Regions from separate parts of the Bradyrhizobium sp. USDA 3364 genome, predicted to be linked through region 2. Evidence: predicted binding sites of a transcription regulator. Region 2 holds the regulator's gene; the other holds the start of a gene.
What was found. The regulator PhoB, encoded in region 2, activates phosphate uptake and scavenging genes when phosphate is short. The targets are predictions, from matches to a motif close to TGTCATNNANCTGTCAT.
Positions count from the first base shown of each region.

Region 1: ppk2 (polyphosphate kinase 2) is a predicted target of PhoB. The motif match lies at 2,385-2,401, and genes of this name have one in related genera.

Region 1 covers NZ_JBSRYG010000002.1:5,413,036-5,417,901, forward strand. The annotation lists gene ACVILL_RS25530 (amino acid ABC transporter permease) at 1-47, shown strand, start outside; gene ACVILL_RS25535 (transporter substrate-binding domain-containing protein) at 225-1,103, opposite strand; gene ppk2 (polyphosphate kinase 2) at 1,375-2,319, opposite strand; gene ACVILL_RS25545 (fumarylacetoacetate hydrolase family protein) at 2,467-3,639, shown strand; gene ACVILL_RS25550 (hypothetical protein) at 3,776-4,090, shown strand; gene ACVILL_RS25555 (Spy/CpxP family protein refolding chaperone) at 4,111-4,866, opposite strand, start outside.
Region 2 covers NZ_JBSRYG010000002.1:1,844,058-1,848,923, forward strand. The annotation lists gene ACVILL_RS08585 (acetylornithine transaminase) at 1-747, opposite strand, end outside; gene ACVILL_RS08590 (GcrA family cell cycle regulator) at 1,245-1,757, shown strand; gene phoB (phosphate regulon transcriptional regulator PhoB) at 2,104-2,814, opposite strand; gene phoU (phosphate signaling complex protein PhoU) at 2,947-3,663, opposite strand; gene pstB (phosphate ABC transporter ATP-binding protein PstB) at 3,684-4,502, opposite strand; gene pstA (phosphate ABC transporter permease PstA) at 4,499-4,866, opposite strand, start outside.

The DNA.
Region 1 (4,866 bases), 3.6 Mb from region 2:
TGGTGGCGCGCCGGCTGGAGCGCGGGCTGACCTACGACAAGGTGTGATCTTTCTTGCCTCTCCCTTTGTGGGAGAGGTCGGATCGCATGCAGCGAAGCGGAATGCGATCCGGGTGAGGGGTAATGCTTCCTCGTGGGACCTGAGACCCTCACCCGGCGCGTTGCGCCGACCTCTCCCGGAGGGAGAGGTGACAGGCGGAGCTCAGACCGAGCAAGAGCTAATCGTCAGATATTCAACTCCACCGGCACGTCCTCGGGCTTGACGCCGGCGAGGCCGAGGCCCTTGACGAACCACTCGCGCATCTGGCCGATGCCACGATTGTAGTCGATCCACACCGAGAGGAAATCGCGCCAGCGCTTGTCCTGTTCGCGGCGCACCGCCGTGCCGCTCGCGATCGTCACCGAGGGCGACGCCAGGATCTTGTAGGTGCCGAGGTTCGGGTTCTTGGCGATCGCGGTCAGCCCGAGCACCAGCGCGTTGACCACGCAATCGACGCGGCCCGACGACATCTCCAGCATCACCTCGTCGCGCGACTTCAGCGACTTGATGGTGGCGTTCGGCGCAAACCGCCGCGCCACCGCCTCGTTGGCCGAGCCGACGTCGACCGCGATCTTGACCTCGGGCTTGTTGATGTCGGCCCAGATTTTGGCCTCCAGCCCCTTCTTCAGCATCGCGCCGAACGGGTGCGGGAACACCAGATTGGTGAAATCCACCACCAGCGCGCGCTGCGGCGTCGGGTTGAGCGCGAAGCCGAGGTCGATCTTGTTGGCCTGCAGATCGAGAATGGAATTGCCGTAGGTCGACTCGACATATTCCAGCTTGACGTCGAGCAGTTTCGCCAGATCGTTGGCCATCTCGATCGAGAAGCCGGACCACGTGCCGGTGGCGAGGTCCTTGTTGAAATAGGGCAACTCGCCCGGCAGCACCGCGATCCGCAGCACCTTGTTGGCGCGAATGCGATCCAGCGTGTTGTCGGCTTGGGTCTGCGCCGAGGCCGGCGTTGCCATCGCGGCCGCGAGCGCCGCGCCGCTGCCGATCCCGAGCGCATAGCGCAGCGCGTCGCGGCGATCTTCGGAAATCTTCACGTCATCGGATTGAGTCAAGCGGGCCTCCCTGCACCAGATCGCCGAAGCCTAGCGTCGGGTTCCGGCGCCAGCAAGGGCACGCGCCTGCACCATTGGTAGGCGATGGGGTGCCTATCTGTTCACCACACCCCGCGCGTCCCCCGGTTTGCGTGTCCGGAAAATCCTCATGGTGGGGAGCGCGAAAGCGCGTCTCGAACCATGAGGTCCCGCTGGTGGCCTCGTCCTTCGAGACGCTTGCTGCGCAAGCTCCTCAGGATGAGGAGACAGACCGGTTGTGACGCACCCGGCCTCAATACCGTCCCGGCACATACATCTCCGGCGGGATCGGGCCGCGGTGATAGTCGGGGTTGCGCACGCGCGGCGGCAGCACCACCGGCTGGTGCGTGACCGCCTGATACGGAATCTGGCTCAACAGATGCGAGATGCAGTTGAGCCGGGCGCGCTTCTTGTCGACGGCATCGACGATCCACCACGGTGAATCAGCCAGGTGGGTGCGCTCCAGCATCGTCTCCTTGGCCTTGGTGTAGAGCTCCCAGCGGGTCCGCGCCTCGACGTCCATCGGGCTCAGCTTCCACTGCTTCAGCGGATCCTGGATCCGCATCGAGAACCGGAACGCCTGTTCCTCGTCGGTGATCGAGAACCAGTATTTCAGCAGGATGGTGCCGGAGCGGATCAGCATGCGCTCGAAGTCCGGCACCGAGTTGAAGAATTCCTCATACTGTTCGTCGGAGCAGAACCCCATCACCTTCTCGACGCCGGCGCGGTTGTACCAGCTGCGGTCGAACAGCACGATCTCGCCGCCGGCCGGCAGATGCGAGACGTAGCGCTGGAAGTACCATTGCGTGCGCTCGCGCTCGTTCGGCGCCGGCAGTGCCGCGATGCGGCAGACGCGCGGGTTGAGCCGCTGGGTGATGCGCTTGATGACGCCGCCCTTGCCGGCGGAATCGCGGCCCTCGAACAGCACGACGACCTTCTTCTTCTCGTGCTGCACCCAGTCCTGCAGCTTGACCAACTCGCCCTGCAGCCGCAGCAATTCGCGGAAGTAGAACTTCCGGTCGATCGACGGCTTTCCGGCCCCATCGTGGTCGAGCTCGTCGAGCCTCATGTCGTCGAGCTCGAGCTCGAGTTCCTCGTCGAGGCTGTCGGCCATCTCCTGGTGGATGCGGGCGCGCAGAGCTTCTTCGCGCAAGGCTTCATCTCGGGAGGCTTCGTCGGTGAGGTCGGAGGCGGTCATGAAGGTCCGTCTTTCAGTGTGTTAGTTGGATCGACGGGAGCATTGACGGGCGATGTTACCCCTCTATGACAATGCCATGACCGCTGTTTCACGCCGCCACCGGGACTGTGCTAACAACCGCCAACAAGACAAAAAAGGGAGACACCGATGATTTCGCTCACGCCAAAAGACGTCCTGCCGGAGGACGGCACCGCCGGCACGCTGGTCGGACGGGTCTGGCTGCCGCAGGCCGGCGGGCCCGCCGTGGTCGCGGTGCGGCCGGACGGCGTGTTCGACGTCACGGCGCGGTTCCCAACCGTCAGCGCGCTGTGCGAGGAGAGCGATCCCGCAGGCGCATTGCGCGCCACGCGCGGCGAGCGGATCGGCGAGTTGGAGGCGATCCTCGCCAACACGCCGCCCGATGGCCGCGACGCGACAAAGCCGCATCTGCTCGCGCCGGTCGACCTCCAGGTCCTGAAAGCCGCCGGCGTCACCTTCGCGATCTCGATGCTGGAGCGCGTGATCGAGGAGCGGGCGCGCGGCAATCCGTCCTCGGCGGATGCGATCCGCAAGGAGGTGGTGCGACTGGTCGGCGACGATCTCTCGAAGCTGAAGCCCGGCTCCGAACAGGCGATGCGGCTGAAGCAGGTGCTGATCGATCAGAACGCCTGGAGCCAGTATCTCGAGGTCGGCATCGGCCCGGACGCTGAAGTGTTCACCAAGGCGCCGACGCTGTCCTCGGTCGGGTCAGGCATGGATGCCGGGCTGCATCCGAAGTCGACCTGGAACAATCCGGAGCCGGAGGTCGTGCTGGTCGTCTCGGGCCGTGGCAAGATCGTCGGCGCCGCGCTCGGCAACGACGTCAATCTGCGCGACTTCGAGGGCCGCTCGGCGCTGCTGCTGTCGAAAGCCAAGGACAACAACGCCTCCTGCGCGATCGGTCCGCTGCTCCGGCTGTTCGATCAGACCTTCTCGCTCGACGACGTGAGACAGATGGATGTCGGTCTCACCGTGAAAGGCGTGGACGGCTTCGTGCTCGAGGGCCATTCCTCGATCTCAAAGATCAGCCGCGACCCGACCGACCTGGTCGCGCAGACCATCGGCCCCGTGCATCAATACCCCGATGGTTTTGCGCTGTTCCTCGGCACGATGTTCGCGCCGGTGAAGGACCGCGACGCCAAGGGTGAGGGCTTTACCCACAGGCGCGACGACATCGTCACCATCGCCGCGCCGCAGCTCGGCAAGCTCGTCAACCGGATGCGCAACAGCGACGAGTGCGAGCCCTGGACCTTCGGCGTCGGCGCGCTGATGAAGAACCTGGCGCAGCGCAAGCTGCTGTGAGGTGAGGGCGATGGTCAGGCTCCCTCCCCAGCAAGGGGGAGGGAGGGAACCCTTCCGCCGGTGGGCACCTCACATGATCGCTGCACCGATCCGCGACTGGATCGTCGGGCGATCGGCAGCGACGCCGGGCTAAGACGTGCTAGCGTTTGCTGAAGCCGCCGGCGTTATCGAACATGTTCAGAAACCTGGGCGGAAGATCAATGGCGCGCCGCAACTTCGGCGCGCGCAGATGTGCGAAATTCAGAGCGACCGCTTGTCGCGCTTTCATGTGAACCAGTTCATCCTCGTTCACGCTGATCCGTTTCAGCATATTGGCTCGACGCGAGCAGAAGGAGTCGCGGACATGAGCGAGCAGCCATCAAACGGAATGCCCGATTGGCTCACAACGGATATGCTGGTGATTGCCGTCTCACTGGCAATCATCGTGATCGGCATTTGGATTGCGCCGTAGCCTGGTTGCTCCCGCGGAGCCTAAAGGCCCATCATCCGGAAGATCATGCCGCCGATATTCGGACCGTGACGGTGGTGGCGGCGATGATGGCTTCGCGGCGGTTCGTCGCCGCTCGCAGCCATCGCCGTCCTGCCGCCGTCGCGCTCGGGGCCGACCGCGTCGAACGCGGCCTTCTGCTCGTCGCTGAGTGCGTTGTAGAAGGTGTCGAGCGCCGGACGTACCGTCCCGATCGCCTGCAGCATGGCATCGAGCCTCGCTGCGACTGCCGCAAGCCGTGCCGGTGGCGTGCGCGCATCGGTGGGCGGACAGGACGATTTCAGGGTGTCCTCGGCCTTCGTTGCCGCATCCCGCAAGGCGTCGAGGCTCGCCCGCTGGGCGTCGGTTGGCTTGACATTGCTGTCGATGACGTCGCCGGGCCACGCGATGGCGGCGGGTTGCGCCGCGTTGCAACTGCCGTTGCCTGACGTCGCTTCGCGCCCGCTGCGTTGCCGATCTGCCGCCAGCGCGGTCACCTTCGCTTTCTGATCGTCGCTGAGCAGCGCGTAGAATTTCTCCAGCGCCGGCTGCAGGATGCCCACCGCGTCGCGCATGGCCTGGACGCGCTGCTGCATCGAGGCGAGGCGGCTCGGCGCGGTCAACGGCACGTCCTTCGGACACGAGGTGAGAATGGTCAGGGACGCTTTCTGCGACGCCTTGGCGAGTTCGTCGAGCGCGTCGCTTTGCTCGGTATTGGGTTGGATCGCGCCGCGGAATTGCTCGATCGGGAAGCCCGCGAT
Region 2 (4,866 bases):
GAGCGCCTTCGCCAGCGACATCACGTCCGGCGTGACACCGGTGCGCTTGTAGGCGAACAGGTCGCCGGTGCGGCCCATGCCGGTCTGCACCTCGTCGAAGGCGAGCAGCAGGCCGTGCTCGTCGCACAGCGCGCGCAGCGCCTTGAAGAAAGCCTGCGGCGCCGAGCGTACGCCGCCCTCGCCCTGGATCGGCTCGATCAGGATGCCGGCGGTGTGCGGGCCGATCGCCTTCTTGACCGCCTCGATGTCGCCGTGCGGCACCTGGTCGAAGCCATCCATCGGCGGGCCGAAGCCTTCGAGATATTTCGCCGAGCCGGTCGCAGCCAGCGTGCCCAGCGTGCGGCCGTGGAAGGCGCCTTCGAAGGTGATGATGCGGTAGCGCTCGGGGTGGCCCTTGGAGAAGTGATGATGACGGACCAGCTTGATCACGCCCTCCATCGCTTCCGCGCCGGAATTGCAGAAGAACACGAAGTCGGCAAAGCTCTGCTCGCAGAGCCGCGCGGCCAGCGCCTCGCCGTCCGGGCTCTTGAACAGGTTCGACATGTGCCAGAGCTTGGTCGCCTGCTCCTGCAGCGCCTTGACCAGATGCGGATGCGCGTGCCCGAGCGCGTTCACCGCGACGCCCGAGGTGAAGTCGAGATAGCGGTCGCCGTTGGTTGCGATCAGCCAGGCGCCCTCACCGCGCTCGAAGCCGAGATCGACCCGGGCGAAGACGGGGAGCAGATGCGACGAGGCAACGTTGGTCATGGCGTTCACTGCCGGTTTGAGGCCGACAATTGCCGCGCGCATTGACGCCAGCGCAGCAACGGCCAGCTTCGGAAAACAAAACGGCCGCCTTTGCGGGCGGCACGTGGCCAACATTCTATGCTGCGGCGGGTCAGTGTCAATCGCCAGGAGCCGCCGTTTGCCGGCCTTCCTGCGATGCGCAGCGTACACAATCCGTAGCATTCCGGTGCGGTGGAAAAGCCTCATTGCAATGCTTAACTGTGCTGGAACATGTGGACGCACGGCCGCGGACTCTTGCGCCAGAGTCACGCCATATTGTAGCGTTTGGCCTGTCGGGTACGACATCTCGTGCGGCAGTACTGGACCCTCTAAGTAGCCTTCGTGTCTCGCGTAAACGTTCGGGCGCAACACCGTGCCCGGCGAGGGCTAAGGGATTCTGGCCGCAGGGATATTTGTCCAGATTTGGCTCGCAGCGCCGCTCCAATGACTGGCCGGCGCCATGCGAAAGGAAGAATGCGATGACGGTATTGACCTGGTCCGACGATCGCGTCGAGCAGCTGAAGAAGCTCTGGGAGTCTGGCCTTTCGGCCAGCCAGATCGCAGCGGAACTTGGCAATGTGACGCGAAACGCCGTGATCGGCAAAGTGCACCGGCTCGGCCTCTCCGGTCGCGCCAAAGCACCCTCCACGGCGGCGCCGCGGCAGCGCAAGGCGCGTCCCGCTCAGCACATGATGCGGGTGGCGCGCCCGGTCTCGCGCGGCAACACCGCGCTCGCGCACGCCTTCGAGGTCGAGATGGAGCCCGATCCGATCTCCTACGACAACGTGGTGCCGATGAGCCAGCGGCTGTCGCTGCTCGAGCTCAACGAGGCCACCTGTCACTGGCCGGTCGGCGATCCCTCGAGCCCGGAATTCTTCTTCTGCGGCGGCAAGGCGCTCGCCGGCCTGCCCTATTGCGCGCATCACTCGCGCGTCGCCTACCAGCCCGCCGCCGATCGCCGCCGGCCGTCGGCGAAACCACAGATCAAGTAGCACTCGGGAAGCTAGCCTGGACTGCAAAACAAATCCCCGCGCAAGCGGGGATTTTTTGTGTGATGCGTAGCCCGGATGGAGCGCAGCGCACGACGTGAGGTGAGCACGCACGTCGGGCTCCCTCCCCCCCCCCTTGCGGGGGAGGGTTGGGGAGAGGGGTACCGCTTGCTCCGCTGATTATCGATCGCGAAGAATGCACCGTCGGTTCGGTTGAGGACGTCGCTACACGCCTTACGCCACAGCCCGGGGCTCACCCCTCTCCCCACCCTCCCCCGCAAGGGGGGAGGGAGCCAGACAGTGTGCTCACCTCACGTGATAGCGAACCAACTCACATCACCAGCCGCCGTTACGGTTGCGGCTCGGCTTTGGCAAACCGGTCGTCGAGCGCATAGCCGGCGCCGCGCACGGTGCGGATCGGGTCCTGCTCGCGGCCCGGATTGAGCAGCTTGCGCAGGCGGCCGATATGCACGTCGACGGTGCGCTCATCGATGTAGATGTCGCGGCCCCAGACGCTGTCGAGAAGCTGCTCGCGGCTGAACACGCGGCCGGGATGCTCGAGGAAGAACTCGAGCAAACGATACTCGGTCGGACCGAGATCGATCGGACGGCCCGAGCGCGCCACGCGGCGCTTCTCGCGGTCGAGCTCGATGTCGCCATAGGTCAGCACGGTCGCCAGCCGCTCCGGGCTCGCGCGGCGCAGCAGGCCCTTCACCCGCGCCAGCAGTTCCGGCACCGAGAACGGCTTGACGATGTAATCGTCGGCGCCGGTAGCAAGCCCGCGCACGCGCTCGCTCTCCTCGCCGCGCGCGGTCAGCATGATGATCGGAAGCTGCTTGGTTTCGGGCCGCGCCCGCAGGCGGCGGCACAGCTCGATGCCGGACAGGCCCGGCAGCATCCAATCGAGCACCACGAGGTCGGGGACGCGCTCCTTCAGACGGGTGTCGGCATCGTCGCCGCGCCCAACCGTTTCGACATCGTAGCCTTCCGCATCGAGGTTGTAGCGCAACAGCGTCGTCAGCGCTTCCTCGTCTTCGACTACCAGAATGCGTGCGCTCATCGGTCTAAGTTCTTTCTTTGTGGTGATCCGTTGCCCAGACGCAAACCGAAACGCTCACTTCTCTCGAGCACGATCCTCGCGCAAACGCTTTGTCGCGAAGACAATCCGGTTTCCGCTATTGGAGATCATGCCCTAGTTACCCGGCACCGTGGTGGCAAAAGTCGTCATGTCGCCCTTGGGGCGCTTGTCGGTGATCTGCTGGCCCTCGATCATGTAGAACACGGTCTCGGCGATATTGGTGGCGTGGTCGCCGATGCGCTCGATGTTCTTGGCGCAGAACATCAGATGGATGCAGAACGAGATGTTGCGCGGATCCTCCATCATGTAGGTGAGCAGTTCGCGGAACAGCGAGGTGCAGATCGCGTCGACCTCCTCGTCGCCCTTCCAGACGTTCATCGCCGCCGGCAGATCGTGCGCGGCGTAGGCGTCGAGCACCGACTTGACCTGCGACAGCACGAGGTCGGTCATGTGCTCCAGGCCGCGGATCAGCTTCAACGGCTGGAAATCGCTCTCCAGCGCCGCGACGCGCTTGCCCATGTTCTTGGCGAGGTCGCCGATCCGCTCGAGGTCGGTGGCGACTCGCATCGCGCTGACGATCTCGCGCAGGTCGATCGCCATCGGCTGGCGGCGGGCGATCGTCAGCACCGCGCGCTCTTCGATGACGCGCTGCAGATTGTCGATGTCGATGTCGGCGGCGACCACGCGCTTGCCGAGCGCGACGTCGCGACGGATCAGCGCATCGACCGATTCGGTAATCATCCGTTCGACGAGGCCGCCCATCTCGGCGACCAGGCGGGTCAACTCCTGCAGGTCGCTGTCGAATGCCTTGGCGGTATGTTCAGAAGCCATCGCTTGTCTCCTCAGCCCGGTCAACCAAACCGGCCGGTGATGTAGTCCTGGGTGCGCCGATCGCTCGGGGAGGTGAAGATCTTGTTGGTGTCGTCGAACTCGATCAGCTCGCCGAGATACATGAAGGCGGTCTTGTCGGAGACGCGCGCCGCCTGCTGCATGTTGTGGGTGACGATCGCGATCGTGTAGTCCTCGGAGAGCTCCTGGATCAGCTCCTCGACCTTGGCGGTCGAGATCGGATCGAGCGCCGAGCACGGCTCGTCGAACAGGATCACCTCGGGACGCACCGCCACGGTGCGCGCGATGCACAGCCGCTGCTGCTGGCCGCCGGAGAGCGACAGGCCGGAGGCGTTCAGCTTGTCCTTGACCTCGTTCCACAGCGCGCCGCCGCGCAGCGCCTTCTCGACCCGGTCGTCCATCTCGGACTTCGAGATCTTCTCGTAGAGGCGGATGCCGAATGCGATGTTCTCGTAGATCGTCATCGGAAACGGCGTCGGCTTCTGGAACACCATGCCGACCCGCGCGCGCAGCAGGTTGAGGTCGAGCTTGGGATCGAGGATGTTGGTCTGGTCCAGCATCAGCTGGCCGACGGCGCGCTGGCCCGGATACAGATCATACATCCGGTTGAAGATGCGCAGCAGGGTCGACTTGCCGCAGCCCGACGGGCCGATGAACGCCGTGACGCGGTTGGTGCCCAGCGTCAGGTTGATGTTCTTCAGCGCATGGTGCTCGCCGTAATAGAAGTTGAGGTTGCGCACCGTGACTTTCGGCGGCGCTTCCGGAAGCGGAACCTGGGGAACGTGGCCCGCGGCAGTCGTGGAGACGGAAAGCTCGGTCATTTTGCGGCCCTTTCGGCACCAAGGATACGCGCGCCGATATTCAACGCGAGCACGGTGAATGTGATGAGCAGTGCGCCGCTCCACGCCAGTTCTTTCCAGTAGGCGTAGGGGCTCTGCACGAAGTTGTTGATGGTCACCGGCAGGTTGGCCATCGTCTTGGTCAAATCCCAGCTGAAGAACTGGTTCGACAGCGCGGTGAACAGCAGCGGCGCGGTTTCGCCGGCGACGCGCGCGGTCGCCAGCAGCACACCGGTGATCAGACCCGACCGGGCCGCACGATAAGCGATCCGCTTGATCACCAGCGAACGCGGCAGGCCGAGCGCCGAGGCCGCCTCGCGCAGCGGATTGGGCACCAGCAGCAGCA